Regions from separate parts of the Sediminibacillus dalangtanensis genome, predicted to be linked through region 2. Evidence: riboswitches for the same ligand, from Rfam matches in the RefSeq annotation. Region 2 holds a riboswitch; each other region holds the start of a gene.
What was found. A riboswitch is a leader RNA that binds a small molecule or an ion and turns the genes downstream of it on or off. The one in region 2 is predicted to bind thiamine pyrophosphate.
Positions count from the first base shown of each region.

Region 1 (5,607 bases), 1.4 Mb from region 2:
CAAAAATGGGGATAGATTGGGAACAAGATGGAAAGAAAGAGCGACTATCCATCGGACAGGCGGCTAACTTGTTAAGTAGTCCTGATCGAAGTGAGCGTAAGTCTGCATTTGATAAGTTGGAAAAAGCATGGCTGGAGCAAACAGATTTGTTCAGTGAGACGATTAATCATCTAGCCGGCTTTCGTCTGCAGACATACAAACATCGCCATTGGGAAAATGTTTTAAAAGAACCGGTCCAGTATAACCGGATGAGTGAGAAGACGCTTAATGCGATGTGGGAGGCAATATCTAGTCATAAAACGCCGTTTGTTTCTTATCTCAGGCGAAAAGCTGAGTTGCTTGGCTTGGAAAAACTGAGCTGGTTTGATCTCGATGCTCCTGTTGGGGAAAATAACAAGACCATCGATTACGATGAGGCTGCAAGAATTATTATCGAACAATTCAACCGTTTCAGTACCGGGATGGCAGAATTTGCCCAAATGGCTTTCGACCAACGCTGGATTGAAGCAGAAAATCGTCCTGGTAAACGTCCGGGAGGTTTTTGCACAAGTTTTCCAGATAGTCGGGAAACGCGAATCTTTATGACCTATTCAGGCACTCCCTCCAATGTAGCCACATTGGCACATGAACTCGGTCATGGATATCACCAGTTCGTGATGAACGATATTGAAATACTAAATCAGGATTATGCAATGAATGTGGCCGAAACAGCTTCTACTTTTGCTGAAATGGTTGTAGCCGATGCTGCTGTGAAAAATGCAGAAACCAAGGAAGAAAAAATTTCTTTACTGGATGATAAAATTCAACGTAGTGTGGCATTTTTCATGAACATCCATGCTCGTTTTCTGTTCGAAACAAAATTTTATGATGAACGTAAAAAAGGCCTTGTCTCTGCTGAACGCTTGAATCAATTGATGAAACAGGCACAAAAGGATGCGTACTGTAATGCGCTTTACGGTTATGATCCAACTTTATGGGCATCTAAACTTCATTTTCACATTACTGATGTACCTTTTTACAACTTCCCTTACACATTCGGTTATTTGTTTAGCCTTGGCATCTATGCGGATGCACTGGAATCTGGTCGAGGTTTTGAGGACAAATATGTTGCCCTTTTAAGAGATACTGGACGAATGAGTGTGGAGGAATTGGCTAAAAAACATCTGAATGTCCACCTGGACAGAATGGAGTTTTGGGAGAAAGCCATCCAATTGTGCAAGGACGATGTGGAAGAATTTTTAAAGCTGACAGAGCGATAAATACTTGTTTTATATAGTACGAAGGGAGCGGAACAACCACCCGCAGTGGTTGTTCCGCTTTCCGTTGTTATGGAGACGATTTTCGTAATACCTGAAAAGCAACAAGGTCTGAAAAAAGTGACTTGATGAATAAGAAATTTTGCCATGTGCGATTTGTAAGCCAATGCCTTTTTCAGTTCAATCAATTCGGTTGATTGAAGGATACAAGTTGGTTTTCTGGGAGACAGTTAAAAGACAGCAGAAAAACATATGCTTATACTGCCAGTTTAAGCCGCTCGCTTTAAGGCTAAAGAATAGATATAGAAATGAATGTTGTAGAAGGGAGTCTCAGTCATGTTAGCGCATCAGATCGTTTTGCTATTATTCTTAGGCTATATCGTTTTTTCCATTGATAAAAAACAGAAGTATTTTCCGGTACCAATGGTGTTGGTGCTTTTAGGAATCGCGTTATCGTTTATATCCTATTTCGATTCTCTCAAAATTACCAAGGAGATTATTTTCAACGTTTTTTTACCAGCCTTGTTGTTCACTTCCGCATACCAGTTTTCACTTGATTCGTTAAAGAAAAATAAATGGATCATTGCTACGCTTACTACTGTGGGACTAATGGCGACTGCTGGACTTCTAGGTGTCGCCATTTATTTTATCAGTGGGCCTTTCCTTCAAATTTCCCTGTTAGGAGCGCTTTTGATTGCGGCAATCCTGACACCGACTGATCCGGTCTCGGTTGTTTCCATTTTGAAGCAATCAACGGGAAATGAAAAAATAGCCGATATTGTAGAAGGTGAATCGATGGTGAACGATGGAACAAGCATCGTTGTCTATTCGGTACTTTTGACTATGTATAAAAGTGGAGAATCTTTCTCAATTGTTTCCTTCTTAAGCGAATTTTTACTCGTATCTGCAGGCGGGGTCATCCTCGGGATTATTTTTGGCTGGCTTCTCAGCAGGGCTGTGCACTATACACACCATAAACAGTACCAGGTTATGCTCAGCATCATCGTCGCATACGGAAGCTTCCATATCGCGGAAAAAATTGGTATTTCTGGTGTCTTGGCAACTGTCACTGCTGGGATCATGCTTTCTTGGGAATTCGGTAAAACGGAAAAAGAAGATTATTTCCATGACTCACTTGATGGGTTCTGGACCATTGTTGAGCCGTCTGTGTTAGCCCTCATTTTCCTGCTTATCGGCATAGATGCTGCAGATTACCTTGCATTTCCCGGCTGGGTCCTTGCTTTTATCATTTTTGTTTTATCGCTTGTTGTCCGTTTCCTTGTATTGGCTGGTTTTACGAGCGCGGTACCTGCCTGGAGGAAAAAATTCAGTGCAGGTGACGTTGGCCTGATTACCTGGTCCGGCATAAAAGGAACGATGTCGGTCGCATTATTGTTGGGATTAGAAGCGGGTGTAGATCAGGATAATGTTCTAGTGTCTTTGACTTTCGCAGCCGTCTTATTGTCATTAGTCATTCAAAGTGTCGGTGTCTATCCATTGACGAAAGAAAAAGAAAAAGAATAAGCCTGTGAAAATTTTTCTCCATCAGTTGGTGCCTTTCTTTTACTAATTGAATAGACTGCAATAGAGGTGAACGCCCATGCAGAAAATTTATTTGGTGCCAGTCGATGGCAGTGAACAATGTTTATCGGCAGTTGATCATGCTGTAGAAGCGGCGCTTGAAAGTGGTTATGGAATCCGATTGTTGAACGTCCAGCCGAAAGTCCATACACAGTATGCGCAATCAAAAGTCGGAACAAAGACGTTGGAAAACTATAAAAAGGAAACATCCGACAGAATCCTGAATCAAGCAGAAGAGAGAATAAAGGATCAGGTAGAGGTTGTTTGTAAAACACGCTGGGGAATCCCCGCAGTGGAAATATGTGAAGAGGCAAAAGGGAAAGCGATAAAAGGAATTATTCTAGCACCGCGAACAGCAAAGAAAAAGCTTGGAAGCGTCACTTATAAAGTCTTGCAAAAGTCGACTGTCCCAGTAACTGTCATTCCAGTTTAACGGTATAAGCAATAATAATTCCGCAAGATATAACTCCAATCCATCGTTTCCTTTTTGCGGTGCAAGGCAGTTTTCGTTATACTGTGTCTAACAAAAAAAGAGGATGCCGAAGTCTTCAGGGGGAGCCAACTGGCTGAGAGTGAACACTGATGTTCAGACCCTTTGAACCTGTTAGTTAACACTAGCGTAGGAATGGCGGCTTTTATGATGGCGAGGTAAGCAATGCAACGGGTATTTCCATCAGGAAAGCTTTCCCCTTTTGCATTGCTTTTTTTGTCGATAACTAAAACTATGGGGGTGTGCACGATGGAAGCAAGGCAAACACTGTTTTTGGTCGAGGTAGCTATCATGTCTGCTATGGCACTCGTACTTGATATTATTCCTTTCTTATCGTTTAAAATTTGGCCGCAAGGCGGCTCTGTATCCTTCGCCATGATACCAGTATTTCTTTTTGCTTTCAGGTGGGGCATGAAAGGGGGACTGTTGAGCGGTCTGTTGTTCGGGGCATTTCAAGTGGTGACCGGTACAGCTTATATTCTTACACCATTACAAGGATTGATAGAATACGGTTTGGCCTTTACTGCTCTCGGTACTGCAGGAGTTGTATCAACAAAGGTACAAGCAGCACTGAAAGCAGGAAAACATTCAGTATTTTTTGTGTACATTTCACTCGGTGTTCTTCTAGGATGCAGTTTGCGTTTTTTGGGTCATTTGTTGGCGGGCGTATTCTTCTTTTCGGAAAATGCGCCCGAAGGACAGCCGATTTGGCTTTACTCCGCAATTTATAATGGTTCTTACATGCTTCCGGCGTTTATATTGAGTTCGATAGTCATTTCCTTTTTGTTCTATAAACAGCCACGGTTGGCAGAAGCCAGACCATGATAACGACGAAAACGGATCGTAAGGAGGAAAAAGGAGGTTGAATTTTAATGAAGGAACTTATCGGCAACTGTATTCGTTGTAATAAAGCTGTTTATTGTAAGGATGGTTTTTTTGACGGTATTCATCATGAGGGGAAACTGCTTTGCGTTGATTGTAGTGAACAGGACGAACTGGAAGAAGAATCAGACAAACAGTGATCCTGAAGTAATTGAATCATGGTACATAATCTTAAAGCATACCAACCGATGCGTTTTCTTTCCCTGTATGGAACATTCCTAATTAACAAATAGGGGCTTGTCCGCAAAAGTCTTTCTTTTGCGACAGCCCCATATTCTTCTTAAAGGGTATTGGTTAAAATTTCTTCTACGTTATCGGTATTGGTAACGACCAGTAAAATTTTCCCTTCGTCCAATTCTTCCTCATAATTATTAGCTTCCACATCAGATAAACCTACTTCTTTCAACTTGGTACGAAGTTCGTCTCCTTTTTTATTGAACAGATTACCAACGGCACTTTTTAAGTTCATCTCGTTTAATCCGATGGTATTGGCGTCTGCATTATCTGCAACACGTTTCGACCGATCGCTGTCATGGGCAAGAACATATACGTTATCTTTATCAATGCCCTTTTGACTTAATTTGTTTACATCCTGTTGTAATTGTTCGTCGTTTGTATATTTGCGAATAAATGGTGACATATAAAGCCCTCCTTTTTTATTTTCCATTTCATAAATAAAAATACCCTTCCCACATAGAATGAAACGCTTTAAAGGGGAGCTCCAACCATACATGATGTCAGAAAAGGATAAATTTTCAGGTAAATAAATTGCTGTTCTTGGTAGTATTGTTCTAAAATGAATGCAGGTCATTAAGGGGGGAATAAATTTGAAGAAAAATATCGTAGCAACTTTTTCCATTGTCGGAGTGGATCCGGAAACAGGAGAACATGGGATTGCTGTTCAATCAAAGTTTATTGCGGTAGGGTCTGTCGTGCCGTGGGCAAAGGCTGGAGTGGGAGCAGTAGCGACCCAGGCTTTTGCCAATCCTTCTTACGGTCCACAGGGTCTTGAGCTTCTTGAAAAAGGGTACACACCTGAAGAAGTTATTGACCTTTTGACAAAAGACGATCCACAGAGGGAAGAACGTCAGGTTGGCATAGTAGATGCGAAGGGAAACAGCGCTACTTATACTGGGGTACATTGCTATGATTGGGCAGGAGGAACCCGCGGAGAAAATTTTGCGGCCCAGGGAAACATTCTCGTAAATGAAGCCACTGTTTCCCATATGGCTAAGACCTTTGAACGATCACAAGGAACATTGGCAGAACGCTTGCTGGCATGCCTGCAAGCTGCCCAAGAAGCTGGTGGGGATAGTAGAGGAAAGCAGTCGGCAGCACTGTATGTTGTGAAAGATAAGGGAGGATATGGTGGGTTCAATGACAGGCTTGTCGATTTAC
Region 1 covers NZ_CP046956.1:1,571,244-1,576,850, forward strand. Annotated here, with positions in the region: gene ERJ70_RS07915 (M3 family oligoendopeptidase) at 1-1,259, shown strand, start outside; gene ERJ70_RS07920 (cation:proton antiporter) at 1,593-2,780, shown strand; gene ERJ70_RS07925 (universal stress protein) at 2,857-3,270, shown strand; TPP riboswitch at 3,379-3,480, shown strand; gene thiT (energy-coupled thiamine transporter ThiT) at 3,577-4,152, shown strand; gene ERJ70_RS07935 (hypothetical protein) at 4,200-4,349, shown strand; gene ERJ70_RS07940 (YflT domain-containing protein) at 4,490-4,849, opposite strand; gene ERJ70_RS07945 (DUF1028 domain-containing protein) at 5,010-5,607, shown strand, end outside.
Region 1: it holds a riboswitch for thiamine pyrophosphate, as region 2 does, so the genes downstream of both, thiT (energy-coupled thiamine transporter ThiT) here and tenA (thiaminase II) in region 2, are expected to answer to the same signal.

Region 2 (5,607 bases):
TCCGGCGGACGGCGGCTGGATACGATATGACCATCTACTACTACCGGTAAGTCCTGCCAATTGCCACCTGCATTGATCATATCATCCTTGATACCAGGTGTACTGGTGACGTTTCTTCCCCTGACAATATCTGCGGAAATTAACACCCAGCCGGCATGACAAATCTGACCGATTGGTTTTTCATAATGATCCATATGCCGAAGCATTTCCAATACTTCAGGGAAGCGACGAATTTTATCTGGCGCCCAGCCTCCCGGGACGAGGATTGCATCATAATCCTCTGCTTTCACATCAGCATAGGCATAATCAGAGACCGCAGGCACTCCATATTTTCCAATGTATTTTTCGCCGGCTTTTTCCCCGACTAAATGCACCGTCGCCCCTTCTTCCTGAAGACGAAGAATCGGATACCACAGTTCCAAATCTTCGAAGTCATGGGCCACAAGTGCAATGACCTTTTTGTCCTGCAAGCGCATTTTTGCACCCTCCTTCACTACATTCGCCCTTTGGGCAACTTTACTAACCTACAGTTTATCATCAAACGTCAAATTACGAAATGAATAACCCCGCTTCTGAGCGATAGGAAAAAAGCAGCCTGTTTCCTGTGAAATCAGACTGCCTTTTCAACAGATATTATTCGGTTAGCATTGTCTGATGTTTTAACTGCTGTGCTGCTGTCAATGCATTTTCCGACCCGCTGATGGCTGAGATGACCGATATACCGTCCGCCCCGGCCTTGATCACCTCTGCTGCATTTTTTTCCTGAATACCGCCGATCGCAACAAGTGGTGTGTTGCCGATCAACCTTCTTATCTCTGCTAAACCTTCTAGCCCGATCGGTGTCTTAGCGTCGTGCTTGGTAGCAGTAACAAAAACCGGTCCGGCTCCAATATAGTCAGCCCCTGCAGAGCCGGCTTCGACAGCCTCTTGCACATTGGTTGCCGAAACTCCGACAATAAAATTCTTTGGACAGCGGCGGCGGACGGATTCAATCGGTTCATCTTCCTGACCGACATGTATACCATCTGCCCCCACCTCGATGGCCAAATCCACATCATCGTTTACAAGAAAAGGGACATGGTAACGACGGCACAGTTCTTTCATTTGCAATGCAAGTTTTTGCTTATCTGCGCCTGTCTTGGCACCTCTGCCCTTTTCTCTGAACTGGAACAAGGTTATGCCACCAGCTAGCGCCTGCTCCAAAACGTAAAGCGGATTTTCGATACAATTATTACTTCCCATTATCAAGTAGACTTGTAAAAACTGACGTATATGCATCGGTTATCCATCCACCCGTTTTAATTGCATTTTTTTCAGCCAACCTTCCTCGTCCAACTGATGCAAGGCATCAAGAAATGCTGATTGAAAACTGCCGGGTCCATCACTCGCTGAAGCAGCAAATTCGGCAGCTGCTCCATAATAGCTGACAGCAGCTGCTGCCGCTGACAGTTTATCGCTTCCCACTGCTAAAAACGCTGCAGTCACCGAACTGAGCAGGCAGCCTGCCCCGGTAATCTTCGTTTGTAGTTGGTGACCATTCCCGCTCAAGTAAAGAGAATTCCCGTCTGTGATAACATCTTCTTCCCCAGTAAGCACCACGGCTGTCTCCAACTGTTTCGCGGCTTCAACCGCTATCTTTCGCCCATCTCCTTGAAAAGCGGAATCGACGCCTTTCATCTCTGCATCCGCCCCGGCTAAAAAAGCAATTTCCCCGGCGTTGCCACGGATCAAGGAAACGTCGATTTCTTCCAGAATTCTCAAGGCAACCATGTTTCGAAAAGAGGTTGCTCCGACTCCTACTGGATCAAACACAACAGGTATTCCCTTTTGATTAGCTGCCTGTCCTGCCTTGAGCATCGCAGTAACCTGCGGTGCAGTCAGCGTACCGATATTCAATACTAGCGCATCCGCTACCGCTGCCATGTCAGCCGCTTCCTCTTCCGCATTAGCCATGACCGGGGAAGCCCCCATGGCCAGCAGCCCGTTTGCCGTGAAATTAGTGACGACTTGGTTGGTAATGTTGTGAATTAACGGTTGTCTATCTCTCACATTCATTAGTAAACTGGCAATCTCATTCATTAGAATCCACCCCTTTCTTCTTACCGGGCAGTCCGTTCATCCGGTATCCCCAGTGGTTGGTCGGACCGTTCCCCTTACCGATTCCTAGTGTATGGTGAATAGCGGCAGTGATGAATTCCTTGCCTATAGCAACCGCTTCCGGTATTGTTCTTCCTTTTGCCAGTTCAGAAGTGATGACTGCAGAAAAGGTACAGCCGGTTCCATGCGTATGCTTGGTTTCTAGCCTTGGCGATTGAAACAATTGATATCCCTGTTTGTCATATAAAACATCAACAGCCTCTCCCGGCAGGTGTCCGCCTTTTACGATTGCCGCTCCAGCTCCAAGCTCTTCTACAATCAGCCTGGCCGCCCGTTTGGCATCTGATAAATTCTTTATCGGAAACTCGACCAGTATTTCCGCTTCCGGAATATTCGGTGTGGCAATAGCTGCCAAGGGAATCAGTTTATCTCGGACTGTTTGTTTTGATTTTTCTTCCATCAACTCATGACCACTTTTTGCCACCATGACAGGGTCGATTACATAAGGGGATTGTTGATTTACCAGTTTACCGGCAATCAACTCCATCATTTCACTGGTAGCAATCATTCCCGTTTTTACCGCATCAGGCATAATATCCTGAAATACTGCATCCAGCTGTTTTTCGATAAAATCGACTGGCAAGTGCTGAACATCCTTCACTCCCATTGTGTTTTGGGCAACTACAGAAGTGACCACACTCATCCCGTACACTTCTCTTTCCTGGAAACTTTTCAAATCTGCCTGAATGCCAGCTCCGCCTGTAGGATCGGTCCCAGCAATGGTCAAAGCACTTGCAATCATGCTGCTTCCCCCTCTCTGTTTTTTTAATGAAACGTCTGTATCTGTTGATCAGACGATAACGAAAACGGCCATTCTTCCTGCGTATAGGCCATATCCCAAAAACGATATTCCAGTTGGCAGCTTTTTATAAAGGCTTGGGCCGCTTTTTGCTTATCCTGTTCACTGGCGTTGGATGCCCAACGATCGATTTTCCTGCATAACTCATGGGTGACTTCCGCGATTTCCCCATCTGCATAAAAGGAAATCCATTCATAAAACGGATGGGAAGTATCCGGCTGTTTTTCTTCCAATATGGCCCGGCCGATTTCCAGATAGGTCCATGGACATGGAAGCAACGCTGCCAGGGTTTCGCCCATCGTTCCGCTGTATGCGGCTTTGCTCATGTGAGCGACATAGTGATCAGCAGTAGGTGGCAACGGACTTCCTTGCAGGTCGTCGTAGTTGACGCCTGCCACCCGGCAGAAATTCTCATGTGGATGAATTTCACTGTTGAGGACGAATCCGATTTGTTCCTGAAAAAAGCCCATGTCGGACCGGTCCTCGCACTTCGAAATCGCCAGGCCGTATATTCGATTGAAAGCAGATAAATATTCATAATCTGCTTTTACATAGTGAATCAAAGCCTGCTTAGGTACATTCCCTTCCGCTATTCCCCTGATAAAAGGATGCTGTAGAATTCCTTCAAAAACTTCATCTGCCTGCTTTCTTAATTGTTCAGAAAATGTCACGGTAAAACTCCTCCCTTGTTTTGGAGGAAGCCCAGAACCTCTGGGAAATGGAGGGGAAATAATATCGAAGAAAAGAACAATTGATTGGTAAGCCGAACTCCGTTCCCGGAACGCAAAAAACCGCTCCAGGAAACTGGAGCGGTTTATTCAATCTTGGTAAGGTTTATCCAAAGATAGACGAATCCCGTCTCCACTTTCCTACGCTGGTACTAACCAGTTCAGGTTCAAAGGGACCAAGGTTATTCCTTATCTCAGCCTTAGAGGCGCCCCTAGTGGACTTCCAAAATATTTAACTACTTTTACTAAAACATGAATGGATCAGAATGTCAAACAAGCTATTATCATGTGAAATATTCAATTGTTGCCTTAGGAAACAGCTTATGGATGGTCGATTTCAAAACATCTTTCATTTCTTCTTGTTCCTCATCCTTATAGACGTACTTGCCAATACCATACCTGCCCCATTTCCATTTCCGCTTCGATTCATCCAGCTCCAGTTTAGTCATCGGGTAATTTTTTTCAATGACCCGTTTAGCTGGCTGCGTAAATCGATGTTGGATCAGTTCGAATGTCAGATCTTTTTTTGCGGAAGACGGCAGCGCATCCGCCAGCCTTTCCAGCATTTCCGGATAGCCTTCCTGCCAACCTTCATGCAAATAAATCGGGGCGACAATAAAACCGAGCGGATATCCGGCTTCCGCTACTTTTGTCGCTGCACCTATCCGTTCGGCAAGCCTGGAAGTCCCTGGTTCAAAATACTTAATCACATAATCATCGTTAATACTGAACCGGAACCTGGTTCTGCCGTTATGTTCAGCATCAAGCAGGTGATCGACATGGGCAAATTTTGTCACAAATCGGAGTTTCCCGTAGGTCGACTTTCCAAAATATTCGATTGCACGTTTCAACGTATGGGTCAGGTGATCAATCCCGACAATATCCGAAGTACAGGAAGCTTCGAATCGCGTGAATTCCGGCGCCCGGTCACGCATGTACTTTTCCGCTGCGTCAAAAATTTCATCGGTGTTGACATATGTCCGGATGTACGGCTTGCTGCCCATCGTCGTTTGCAAGTAACAATAATGGCAATGCCCCATGCACCCTGTCGCAAATGGTATCGCATATTCGGCAGACGGCTTGGATGTATCAAACTTCAGTGTTTTTCTTATCCCTACAACGAGCGTCGATTTTGCATTACGGTATTTCTGAAAGTCGTTTTCCCCCGGCAAATTACGGACTTGATTATGGGAGGTCGTTTCCCGGATTTCGATTCCCATCCCCTTAAATTTATCGATAAGCTCGCGACCAAGCGGATACTCCATGGCCCTTGGCTCTACATATACCAGCTGCGGAACAAACGGTTTAACCATGCAACCCCTCCGAACCCTCTGTACCAAATGCAACCTGATATGCGTGTTCTGCTTCTTGTTCTGAGCGATATACTGCCACTTCTTCCGTTAATGGATAGTATGTATCGTACAAAAACAGCGCCAGTTCATTTCCATTGTCCGGATCAGCCACCACTGCAGCCTCCTGCACATTGGCCACCCCTTGCACATGCGGATTCCGGATAATCACATAAACCACCTCACCTGGCATATAACCCTGATTATACTCCATCATTTCACCCAACTCTCCATCAAGATAACCTTATTATCCCAATCCCCCCAAAAATTATTATAAAAAACAGGATAAAAAAACGGGGTCAGTCCCCGACAACAACCCAGAAGTGCTAATGACTGGCTCTGGGGACTGACCCTCCTGTACAGATCTCTTACACGGCAAACACAATATACAGACTAAAAACAGCGCGGCCAAAACAATATGTTGAGAAGTCCACCCTTTGGGGACTGGCCCCGTTATCCACGCATCAACAAGGGGGCGGTTCCATAAGTCGGTGAAAGACTTATGGAACCGCCCCCTTAGTTTTATTCGGGTATGCCGATGGCTTTTAAGGGCCATATTCTCAATTTAACATCG
Region 2 covers NZ_CP046956.1:182,307-187,913, reverse strand. Annotated here, with positions in the region: gene ERJ70_RS01060 (type 1 glutamine amidotransferase domain-containing protein) at 1-476, opposite strand, end outside; gene thiE (thiamine phosphate synthase) at 634-1,278, opposite strand; gene thiM (hydroxyethylthiazole kinase) at 1,282-2,079, opposite strand; gene thiD (bifunctional hydroxymethylpyrimidine kinase/phosphomethylpyrimidine kinase) at 2,072-2,899, opposite strand; gene tenA (thiaminase II) at 2,923-3,627, opposite strand; TPP riboswitch at 3,806-3,908, opposite strand; gene splB (spore photoproduct lyase) at 3,969-4,997, opposite strand; gene ERJ70_RS01030 (transcriptional regulator SplA domain-containing protein) at 4,990-5,247, opposite strand; gene lepB (signal peptidase I) at 5,556-5,607, opposite strand, start outside.

Region 3 (5,607 bases), 1.0 Mb from region 2:
TGGGGACAATATATCACGGTGAAAATGCTTTTGGCAGATACAATACCGGATACAGCTATGTGGGCTGCCGATTCTGACATGTTCATACTTGGTCCAATCATCCGGTTTCTTGCGCAATTACTGTTCTAACGAAAATACAAAGGAGAAAAAGGGCAGCAGTCTTGCCCTTTTTCCACTTACTCTGGAGGGGATAAAATGAGTTTTGTACGTACCTTTGCGGGGGATGTTTCTCCTGATCAATTGGGTTTTACCTATTCACATGAGCACATTGTCTGCCGTCCGCCTTACTGGGTGGAACAGGGGGCGGATGATCTTTTGTTGGACGACAAGGAAAAATCGCAATTCGATGTGTTGGATTTTAAAAAGCACGGCGGCCGAACGATTGTCGATGCCACCGCAGTGGATTATGGCAGGGATGTAGACGCCGTACAGCAAATATCCGAAGAGACCGGGATCACCATCATCGGAACAGCCGGTTTTAACAAAAGCTTTTTATGGGATGCACCAATGCGGGACAATTTGAAAAAACTTGTCGGTGACTACGAAACTTATCATCAATGGATTAAAGATAAAACGGTTAATCAGCTTGCAGATTTCGTCATTCAGGAAGTGGAACAAGGATTGGAAGGGACAAAATGGAGAGGCGGGCAGGTGAAGTTTGGAACGGGTTATAACCGGATCACTCCATTAGAGGAAAAAACTTTGCGGGCGGTTGCGAGGGCACATCATGAAACGAAAGCCCCGATTCACACACACACGGAAGCAGGCACAATGGTACTCGAACAAATCGAACTGCTTAAGGAAGAAGGAATTAACCTGGAATATGTCAGCTTCGGGCATATGGATCGCAATCCGGACCCTTTTTATCACGAACAAGTGGCGAAAACTGGTGCGTTTCTTTCGTTTGATGGTATTTCCAAAATTAAATATGCACCAGAAAGCACCCGGATCCACTGTATTTTGGAACTGGTCCGCAAAGGCTATGAGGACCAAATTTTAGTCAGCGGAGACACTGCCAGAAAGTCTTATTATAAACACTATGATTACGGACTTGGATTGGAAAATATCATCGCCAAGTGGGTTCCCCGCTTCAAAACAGAGGCAGACAGTCTCGGATTTGACGGAGAGAAACTGATCACCAAATTTTTCGTGGAAAATCCCGCACGGTGTTTCACATTCAAAAACTAGAGAAGGGGTGCTGTTGTGAAGTTTCAATATCAAAACTCCTATAACATTAAAGAAGAAATCGAGCGTTCCAAAATTGCGATTCTTCCGGTTGGAGCAGTGGAAGCGCATGGTCCGCATTTGCCGCTCGGAACCGATAACTTTTTGGCTGAACGGCTGTCGGACAAGCTTGCTGAAGTGGTAAATGGCTTGGTTTTGCCAACGTTGCCGTATGGACAAGTATGGAGTCTGCGTCAATTTCCTGGTAGCATCACCGTCAGCAATCGTTCCCTGATCAGCTATATTAACGATATCGGCGAAAGCCTTTATCGACAGGGTATTAAGGTCTTTGCCATGGTGAACGGCCATTTGGGCAATGGAACAGCTTTGAAAGAAGCTGCTCGTGAATTGTATGAAACATGCCCGAAAATGAAAGTGTTGTATTTATTTTATCCGGGCATGAATAAGGCGGCAGAAGAAGTGAGGGAAACACCGTCCTCCCATGGCACCTATTTCCATGCCTGTGAAATAGAGACTTCCTATATGTTGTATCTTGCCCCGGAACTGGTAGAAATGGAGAAGGCGATCAATGATATTCCTGATATTCCGTTGAGTGCAGATGTCACGCCTACCCCTTGGGAGGAATTCACGGAAACCGCTGTATTAGGGGATGCCACCCTGGCGACAGAGGATAAGGGGATTTATATAATTGATATCGCCTTAAAAAACATGGTTCAATTAATAGAAGCGGCTAAACAGGAGACAGAACAAAACTAGGGAGGGTTTGGATGTTAGCCAATTACTTTGAAAAGGTTCATTCTCTGTTACAAGTAATCGAAGAAAAAGAGTTTACAGCTTTGCGCGAGGCTGCTGAAAAAATTTCTGCCTCGCTGCAGAACGATGGAGTGATCCACTTGTTTGGGTGTGGCCATTCGCATATTTTGACGGAAGAGGTTTATTATCGTGCAGGTGGACTAGTCCCCGTGCATCCGATCCTTCATGAACCGTTGATGCTGCACGAAGGAGCAGTCCGTTCTTCTACGTTGGAAAGAAAGAATGACTATGCAGCAAAGTTCATGGAGGAGCAGGACATCCGCCAAGGAGATATCATGGTGGTGTTGTCTACCTCTGGACGCAATCCGGTACCCGTTGACGTTGCGGGGATTGCCAAAGAGAAAGGCGCCTTTGTCATCGGAATCACCTCGATACAGTATTCACAAAGCCAGCCATCACGCCATACAAGTGGCAAGCATTTGTTTGATGCGGTGGATTTTGTGATTGATAATCATGCTCCGGTTGGAGATGCACTGCTTAGCCACCCGGAGGTACAAGTGAATTTCGCACCGAGCTCAACGGTGATTGGAGCTGCTATTATTAATGGATTATTTGCGGAAGCTATTAAACGGATGTCGGAGGATGGCTTTCAGCCGCCTGTCTTTTTAAGCGGTAACATAGAAGGCGCTGATGAGCATAACCAGCAGTTGATTGAAAAATACTCGGATCGGGTAACGTTATAGATAGGGAAAAGGTAACCGCAGAGCCTCGGTTACCTTTTCTTGTTTCCGCTTTTGTCTTATAGTGGGGATAGATGGTTAGGAGGGATTATGTATGGGACTCGTTGCTATTATTACCTATGTAATATCGTTGTTTATTCTCTATGTTGTCATTGAAACAGCGGTGAAAAACGGAATCAACAAATCAAATGTCGGTCGCCATTTCGATATGGACCGCCTAGAAGAACCAGAGGACACAAAGAAATCTTTGTTTGATACGGATTTGGATAAGGATTGAAAAAGCGAAGAACGGATTCATTATTTCATTGACAATACCTGTTCATTATGTGTTAAGATAACGATACAAAATAGAATAAGTTGTTTGTCCACTAGGGGTACCTTGAAATAGATGATGGCATCTATGGAAGAAAGGTTGAGATTAAAGTGAAACTTTAAGACCCTTGGAACCTGATCTGGTTGATACCAGCGGAGGGAAGTGGAGTAGCGGATACATATAGACTTGTGTGCTTCATGATATATCCAATACAACCACTTTCTTTGCGCTGGTAAAGAAAGTGGTTTTTTTGTGCAAAAAAAAATTTTATTAATAGGAGGAAGGACTTAATCATGAGTAAAGGGTTGAAATTGACAGATTTGTTGGTAACGATTATTGTCGCAATTATTTTCGGGATCATTTATAAATTATGGGGACCTTTATATGGGGTGCTCTCCACCTTTGGTCTCCAAGTAGAACAGCTGATTTATGGTATGTGGTTTATTGCAGCCATAGTTGCGTTTCTGATTATTCGAAAACCAGGTGTAGCTTTGCTTGCTGAGGTGGCGGCTGCTCATGGTGAATTTATTTTTGGTGGGGAATGGGGAATATCCACCCTATTATTTGGTATTGGCCAGGGATTAGCTGCGGAACTAATCTTTGCTGTCTTTCGTTACAAGCGTTACGACTTGTTCGTTGTATGTCTAGCAGGTATTGCCTCAGGATTTGCTTCGCTTGGTATTGATTATTTTTACGGTTATATCAATGATTTGGCGCTATGGAATTTCTTGTTGATGGTCGGCTTCCGATTACTCAGTTCCGTTATTATCGCTGGTATGGTCGGTTACACAATTGTCCAAGCGTTGGAAAAAACAGGGGTTACCAGCTTGGTTCGCCAAGCCTCAATAGAAGATTATAAGGCCTTGGAGTAGAAAGGTGGATGGCCATGACTACTGTTTCCAGTGTGAAAAACTTGCGTTTGAAGTTTCCAGGGAATGATTCTATGCTGTTAAAAGATTTTTCGATTTCTTTTGAACAGGGAGAAAAAGTACTGTTGTTAGGCCCATCCGGTGCTGGTAAATCTACGCTTTTGCAAGTACTCGCTGGATTGATTCCCAAATCCATTGATGTACCGGTAAAAGCAGATCAATGGACGATACCGGAAAGCTGGGGTTTTTTATTTCAAGATCCAGATACACAATTTTGTATGCCTTATGTAGATGAGGAAATTGCGTTCGTTCTTGAAAACTTAAAAATCCCGCAAGCCCAGATGAATGATCAAATACATTATTATTTACATCAAGTCGGCCTGAAACTTGATTCGATTCATACTAATATCCAAACACTTTCTGGTGGGATGAAGCAGCGATTAGCAATTGCTTCGATACTGGCTCTTCAGCCGGAAGTGCTATTTTTAGACGAACCAACCGCGTTGCTTGACCCGGATGGAACCAGCCAGGTTTGGAAAACAATTAAGGATATAGGAACAGATAAAACGGTGATCATTGTAGAGCACAAAATAGATGAAGTGGTTGATTATGTTGATCGTGTCGTTCTTTTTAATGCGCAAGGTGAACTCCTTGGGGATGGTCCAAAGGATGTTATTTTTCAACAGTATAAACAGACTCTTTACAAACAAGGGATATGGTACTCAGGGATATGGGACGATTATCTGCAAGGCAGTCGCCCCAGCAAGCCGGATATCTCTAATATCAGGAAAATACCAGTCCTTTCATTGAATCAATTTTCCGGGTTCAGGGGCAAGAACAAAAGAGTCGAAGTAGATCATGCCGACATTTATTCCGGTGAATGGATAGCGGTATTGGGTGAAAATGGAGCTGGAAAAACGACCCTGCTTCAATCCTTGATGGATTTAATAAAAACGAGCGGCTCCTATCATGTCTTTGGAAAGAATACAAAGAAAATAAAACGTCTTTCCGATTTTGTGTCATTTGTTTTCCAGAATCCCGAATTACAATTTGTAACGAATTCCGTTTACGACGAGTTAGCTTATACATTGCGGATACTAGGTTGGGATGCAGGAAAGATTGATCACCGGGTTTACCATTTGCTGCAGTTATTTCATTTAGATACTTATAAAACCCAACATCCTTATCAACTTTCCATGGGGCAAAAGCGAAGATTGAGTGTCGCAGTAGCACTAGCCCAAAACCAGCCGATTTTGCTTTTGGATGAGCCTACGTTTGGTCAAGATGCAGTCAACACATTTGCAATATTGGAAGAGTTAGAGCGGTTACGAAGAGAAGGTACTACTATCGTGATGGCAACCCATGACGGGCAAATTGTAAGGAATTTTGCCAGTAGATGCTGGTATATAGAAAATGGCAGGATGACGAAAGATGTTGCTGCACAAGAATATACCGACATTTATCCTTCCTATGTCTTGTAATAAGGAGAGAGAATAAATGCTATGGGAATTTTCCTATAAAGAAACCTGGCTTCATAAAATCAATCCAAGTTTTAAACTGGTGTTAGTTTTCCTGCTTTGTATCCAGGTACTCTTTATCCATAATCTAAATTTTATCATTAATTATATGTTGGCTGTACTAGTACTTTATCTATGCTTTACAGGACATCCATGTAAGCGGCTGTTACTTATTTCTGTTCCATTTATCATCCTGTTTTTGACTTCTTCCACCTCGATGATTTTTTTCG
Region 3 covers NZ_CP046956.1:3,236,966-3,242,572, reverse strand. Annotated here, with positions in the region: gene ulaA (PTS ascorbate transporter subunit IIC) at 1-129, shown strand, start outside; gene ERJ70_RS16035 (phosphotriesterase family protein) at 196-1,188, shown strand; gene ERJ70_RS16030 (creatininase family protein) at 1,204-1,941, shown strand; gene ERJ70_RS16025 (SIS domain-containing protein) at 1,953-2,681, shown strand; gene ERJ70_RS16020 (hypothetical protein) at 2,773-2,955, shown strand; TPP riboswitch at 3,039-3,169, shown strand; gene ERJ70_RS16015 (ECF transporter S component) at 3,285-3,863, shown strand; gene ERJ70_RS16010 (ABC transporter ATP-binding protein) at 3,878-5,341, shown strand; gene ERJ70_RS16005 (energy-coupling factor transporter transmembrane component T family protein) at 5,358-5,607, shown strand, end outside.
Region 3: it holds a riboswitch for thiamine pyrophosphate, as region 2 does, so the genes downstream of both, ERJ70_RS16015 (ECF transporter S component) here and tenA (thiaminase II) in region 2, are expected to answer to the same signal.

Region 4 (5,607 bases), 420 kb from region 2:
CTATGTCGTTTACAATCAGACGAATATCAAAATTATCAGTGGCATCGATTATTAAATCAACCTTTTCAATCAATTGCTCTATCTCCTCGACTGACACATCCAGCACCATGGCTTCAATTGTAACCGAAGAATTAATCGATTGAAGACGTTTTTCTGCTGCCACAGCTTTTGGCAACCGTTGCTGTGCGTCTTCTTCCGCATATAACTGCTGTCTCTGGAGATTGCTCCATTCCACGTAATCCCGATCAGCAATCGTCAGCTTTCCAACTCCTGCGCGGACAAGTGCTTCGGCGGCTCCCGTACCCAGGGCTCCTGCACCAATTATTAACACATGCTTGCTGCTAATTTTATCCTGTCCTTCTTTCCCGATTGGTGTGAACAATTCCTGGCGAGAATAACGCTCACTCAAGTACACTCAATCCTTCCATTGGACTGCTTGCTGTGGCGTATCGTTTTTTCGGAATACGTCCTGCTTCATATCCCAATCTCCCAGCTTCAATCGCCATTTTCATTGCCTCTGCCATCTTCACAGGATCTCCGGCACCAGAAACAGCAGTATTCAACAGTACTCCATCCGCCCCCATCTCCATTGCGATCGCCGCATCTGAAGGTGTCCCAATACCAGCATCAACAATTACAGGTACATTGGATTGTTCGATGATAAAACGAAGATTCAATGGATTCACAATACCTTGCCCGGACCCGATCGGAGATGCCCCGGGCATAATGGCATGACAGCCTAATTCTTCTAACCGTTTCGCTAACAGAACATCATCCGAAGTATACGGAAGTACAATAAAGCCTTCATCTAATAACATTTCCGCTGCTTTTAGCGTTTCTATCGGATCCGGCAGGAGTGTTTTTTGATCACCGATCACTTCTACTTTAATCATGTCACATAATCCAGAAGCCTTTGCCAGTTTCGCAGTACGGACGGCTTCTTCCGCTGTCTTGGCCCCTGCGGTGTTTGGAAGCAGTGTATATTTTTCCACATCAATTTTTTCAAGAAAATTGGGCTGGCCAGCCTCAAAAATATTCATTCTGCGGACAGAAAAAGTCAGGATATCTGCATCTGAAACTTCTACTGCTTTCTTTTGCACATCAAAGTCCGGGTATTTACCTGTCCCTAACAAAAGTCTTGAAGAAAATTCGTAATCACCTATTTTGAGCATCATCATCCGCCTCCTACAAAGTTTACAATTTCAATTTTGTCCCGGTCAGAGAGCCTCGTATCTGCATGTGCATTCTTTTCTAATATGTTCTGATTCAGTTCCACAATCACAACCTTTTCCCCAATTCCGAAGTACTCTAATAATGATGAAACAGTGGCAATAGTATCCGGAACTTCTACCATGTCACCATTGATAATTAACTCCATCCATAATCCTCCTCGTTAAAGCGTTTTCTCAAGGTGGCGATCAATCCGGAAAGCACGTAAGTCTGCTGACAGCGGTTCTCGATCTACTAATCTAGCGATCAGTTCGCCAGTAATAGGAGAAAGCAAAATGCCATTACGGAAATGCCCTGTTGCCACAAACAATCCTTCGTACGCTGGATGCTCCCCTAAATAGGGAAGGCCATCTGAAGTTTGCGGCCGAATTCCAGCCCAGGCTTTTTCCCACTCTGCATGTACGATGTCCGGAACCAGTTTCTTCGCCTTTTCCATCAGATAAGAAATCCCACCCACTGTTACGGTTTGATCAAAGGTATTTGGTTGGACTGTAGCCCCTACCAGAAGGCGACCGCCTTTTTTGGGTACCAGATAACAGCTATGAGAAAAAATCGTTCCAGTCAGTAATGGTCGATGGGTGACTACGGAAAAGCACTCCCCTTTTACAGGATAAGTGTTAAAGGGAATTTCCGAATCAGGCAATAGGGATTCACTCCATGCCCCTCCCGTCAGAATCACCTTGTCACTCTCAAAGTTCCCTTCACTTGTCCTTACTCCTGCTATTTTTCCATTATCAAAAAGAAAAGAGGAAACTTCCGTAAACTCCCTTATTTCCACCCCCAGGACTGCAGCTGCTTTCAAAAAACCAAGTGTTACTTGCGGTGCTGACACCTGCCCATCTTTTGCTATATACATCGCCCCCCGGATGGCTGTTGATAAGCCTGGCTCTCTTCTGCTTACTTCCTTTTGACTCATCCATTCCGCTTGCTCTCCCGCCCTGGTTTGGCTCTCGATTATTTGCTTAAAACGATATTCCTCCTCTTCTGTTAAGGCCACTTTGTACATCCCTTTATTGCTTAATTCAATGTCTATTCCAGTTAACTCTTTTATTTCCTTTGCAAGCATAGGAAACTTCGACCTGCTTTTCTTTGCCAAGTGGAATAAGGGCCCATCTTCCTCCAGTTCAGCCTGCGCCGCCAGCATCCCTGCTGCCGCTCCAGAAGCTTTGCTTGCCAGACGGTCCTTTTCCAGCAAAAGGACTTTTTTGCCCCTTTTTGCAAGGTTATACGCTACAGAACCCCCATTGACCCCTCCGCCAATCACAATACAATCGTACTTATCAGGCATTACAAAGTCCTCCTTTCCGCTTAGCACTTCCTATCTAAACTTGTTTGAGATAGAAAGTCGGGAAACATATTCTTTCACTTTCCCCAGAGGCTGGTTCGCCTCCAAAACACCCGACATCACAGCTACCCCTTTCGCACCAGCTTCCATCACCTCGTTTACATTGCCAGGTTTGATTCCTCCTATCGCTATCACCGGCATAGAGACAGACGATGAAACTGACCGTAATTGTTCCACTCCTCGTGGTGCTGATCCTGGTTTGGACTGGGTGGGAAAAACATGGCCAAAGAATGCATAATCAGCACCTTGCTTTTGAGCAGAAATTGCTTCCTCTAGGGAATGAACGGAACAACCAACGCGTAAATCAGGGAAATTTTCCTTCACTGGGCCGATCGGTAAAGAATGATACGCTAAATGAACACCGCAGAGCTTCATCACATGGGCAACGTCTAACCGGTCATTTACGATGATTTTAGAAGCGGGTACTTGACTGTCTAGTAACAATTCAATCAGTTGATAGATTTCCTTAGCCGTTTTATGCTTCTCACGTATATGAAGGGCCGTTATGTAGGGATGTATGTCCCCTGCGATTTCGGCTAATTTTTCTGGTCGTTGATTTCCGGTTGAAACGATATGCAGTTCTCCCTTCCCCATAATCCTCCCCCCCTCTTGGATAGCGCTGTCTTTAATGAACTGCGGCCGCCTTCTTCATATTCGTGCTATTTTCATCGCTTCGCGGGACGCAAAAAGGCCACCCGGATATAGGGGTGGCCTTTTAGTCAATATATTATAAACAGTCATAATATAAAAGTTTCAATCCCACTTCCCTACGCTGGTATTTCCCAGATCAGGTTCAAAGGGTCCAGAATACTATCTGTCTCAGCCTTATAAGGCACCCCCAGTGTAAACATATGTGATTTTCATTAAGTATAACATAGGTCTTTTTTCAAGACTAGGATATATGTGTAAATACAGGAAAAGCTCTTTCGGATTCAACAAACCACTCACCACTGATCGCATAACCCTCTATTCATTCAAGAAACGACAGTCACATAGAATGTGTTTCCCATTTCCCGCGTCACAAAAGGACTGATTTTAAATTTGCTTGATTTCATCTCGTTTATTTAGTTGAGTCTCTCTTTTTAAATGTGTAAAGTGCTGCGAGATGCCGTACTAGGTAACACATCACCCTTGAATGAAATCTATAGAAAACCAATGAAGCTCTGATGAAGCGCCTCATTGGTTACTTTGCTAAAGAATTTATAATTCTCTTATTTTGTTCATAATCATCCGCTGCTCGACGGATGCAACCAATCTCCTTGTGCCGGCTACCGTATCCGGGTTCACGCTCACACTGTCGATTCCTTCCTGGATAAGGAATTCTGTGAATTCGGGATACAAGGATGGCCCTTGCCCACAGATTGAGACGCTCTTATTATGTTTATGGGCACCTTGTATTAGCATTTTGATCGCTTTTTTCACAGCAGGATTGCGTTCATCAAAGTAACCCATGGTGTTCAGAATTCCCGAATCCCGGTCGGAACCAAGCACTAACTGGGTCAAATCATTACTCCCGATACTAAATCCGTCAACCATTTTCGCGAATTCTTCCGCTTCGAATATGACGGACGGCACTTCGGCCATAATCCAAATTTTGAATTGCTGATCTTGTATGAGACCTTCCTCTGCCATGATTTCTTTGACTCTCTTTACTTCCCAAGTAGTTCGGACGAAAGGAAGCATGGTCCACACATTTATCAGTCCATAGTCTTCCCGCACTTTTTTTATGGCGCGGCATTCCAGACGGAAACCTTCCTCGTATTCCGGAGATATATAACGGGAAACCCCTCTCCACCCGATCATCGGATTGGCTTCGATCGGTTCTACTTCTTCCCCGCCTTTCAATCCTCTAAATTCGTTGGAACGGAAGTCGCTCAACCTTACTACGACAGGCTTAGGGTAAACGTCTTGCGCCACCTTTGTGATGCCCTCGGCCATTTTATCGATAAATTGCTTTTCTTCGCCATTTCGCAATAGATACATAGGATGGGCGCCGACAAGGTGGGTGAAAATGAATTCTGTACGCATCAGCCCTATTCCATCGAACGGCAGGTCTTTGTATTTTCCGATCAAATCCGGCTCGCCAAGGTTCATGTAAACCTTCGTCCCGGTAATCGGAGCCAGCTGATGAAGATTCATTTGGTCTATAACGGATGGTGTCTGGTTTCTTTCTCTATTTTTTTCGGCTGGTTCCTCTAAAATGCCTTGATAGACGACACCTCGTGTGGCATCCACGGTGACTTCCATTCCTTCCTTCAACACTTCGGTTGCATTGTTGGACCCCACAATACAGGGGATGCCGAACTCTCTGGAAACAATGGCAGCGTGGCAAGTCCGGCCACCTTCATCGGTCACAACGGCTGCAGCTTTTTTCATGGCCGGCATCATATCCGGGTTGGTCATGATGGTTACCAGGATATCCCCTTCCTCCACTTTCGAAATTTCGGTGATATCTTTGATTTTCCTTACCTTCCCACTTCCTGTTCCAGGGGATGCAGCAAGCCCCCGCAAAAGCGCCACTCGTTTTATTTCCACTTGTTCCTTCACAACCGTTTCCTCCTTTTTTAACGTGGTAATCGGCCGAGCCTGTAAAATATATAATTCATTGGTGTCACAATCGATCGCCCACTCAATATCCTGTGGAGAGTGATACATTTTTTCGATTCGCAGTGCATCAGCAGAGAGTCGGCTGATTTCTGTTGCTGTCAGGCATTGTTGCGTTACCAGGTCTTCCCCCAAAAATTCTTTGACGGCGACTTTTGACGTTCCGACTGCTTTCTCGTTTTTGACGACAAGGAAGTTTTTCGTGGCGATATGCTTTTCCAAGACCCTATTATTTTTTTTATCAACGATATATTCGTCAGGGGAGACCATGCCGGAAACGACGGATTCACCCAGCCCCCAGCTGGCGTTGATCATCATCTGGTTATGATTTTCTGTGACAGGATTGGAAGTAAACAGCACACCGGCTTTTTTACTGTTCACCATTTTCTGGACGACAGCGCAAAGAGATACATCGAAGTGGTCGAAAT
Region 4 covers NZ_CP046956.1:605,870-611,476, reverse strand. Annotated here, with positions in the region: gene ERJ70_RS03285 (thiazole biosynthesis adenylyltransferase ThiF) at 1-409, opposite strand, end outside; gene ERJ70_RS03280 (thiazole synthase) at 402-1,172, opposite strand; gene thiS (sulfur carrier protein ThiS) at 1,175-1,378, opposite strand; gene thiO (glycine oxidase ThiO) at 1,394-2,518, opposite strand; gene tenI (thiazole tautomerase TenI) at 2,549-3,169, opposite strand; TPP riboswitch at 3,323-3,425, opposite strand; gene ppsA (phosphoenolpyruvate synthase) at 3,776-5,607, opposite strand, start outside.
Region 4: it holds a riboswitch for thiamine pyrophosphate, as region 2 does, so the genes downstream of both, tenI (thiazole tautomerase TenI) here and tenA (thiaminase II) in region 2, are expected to answer to the same signal.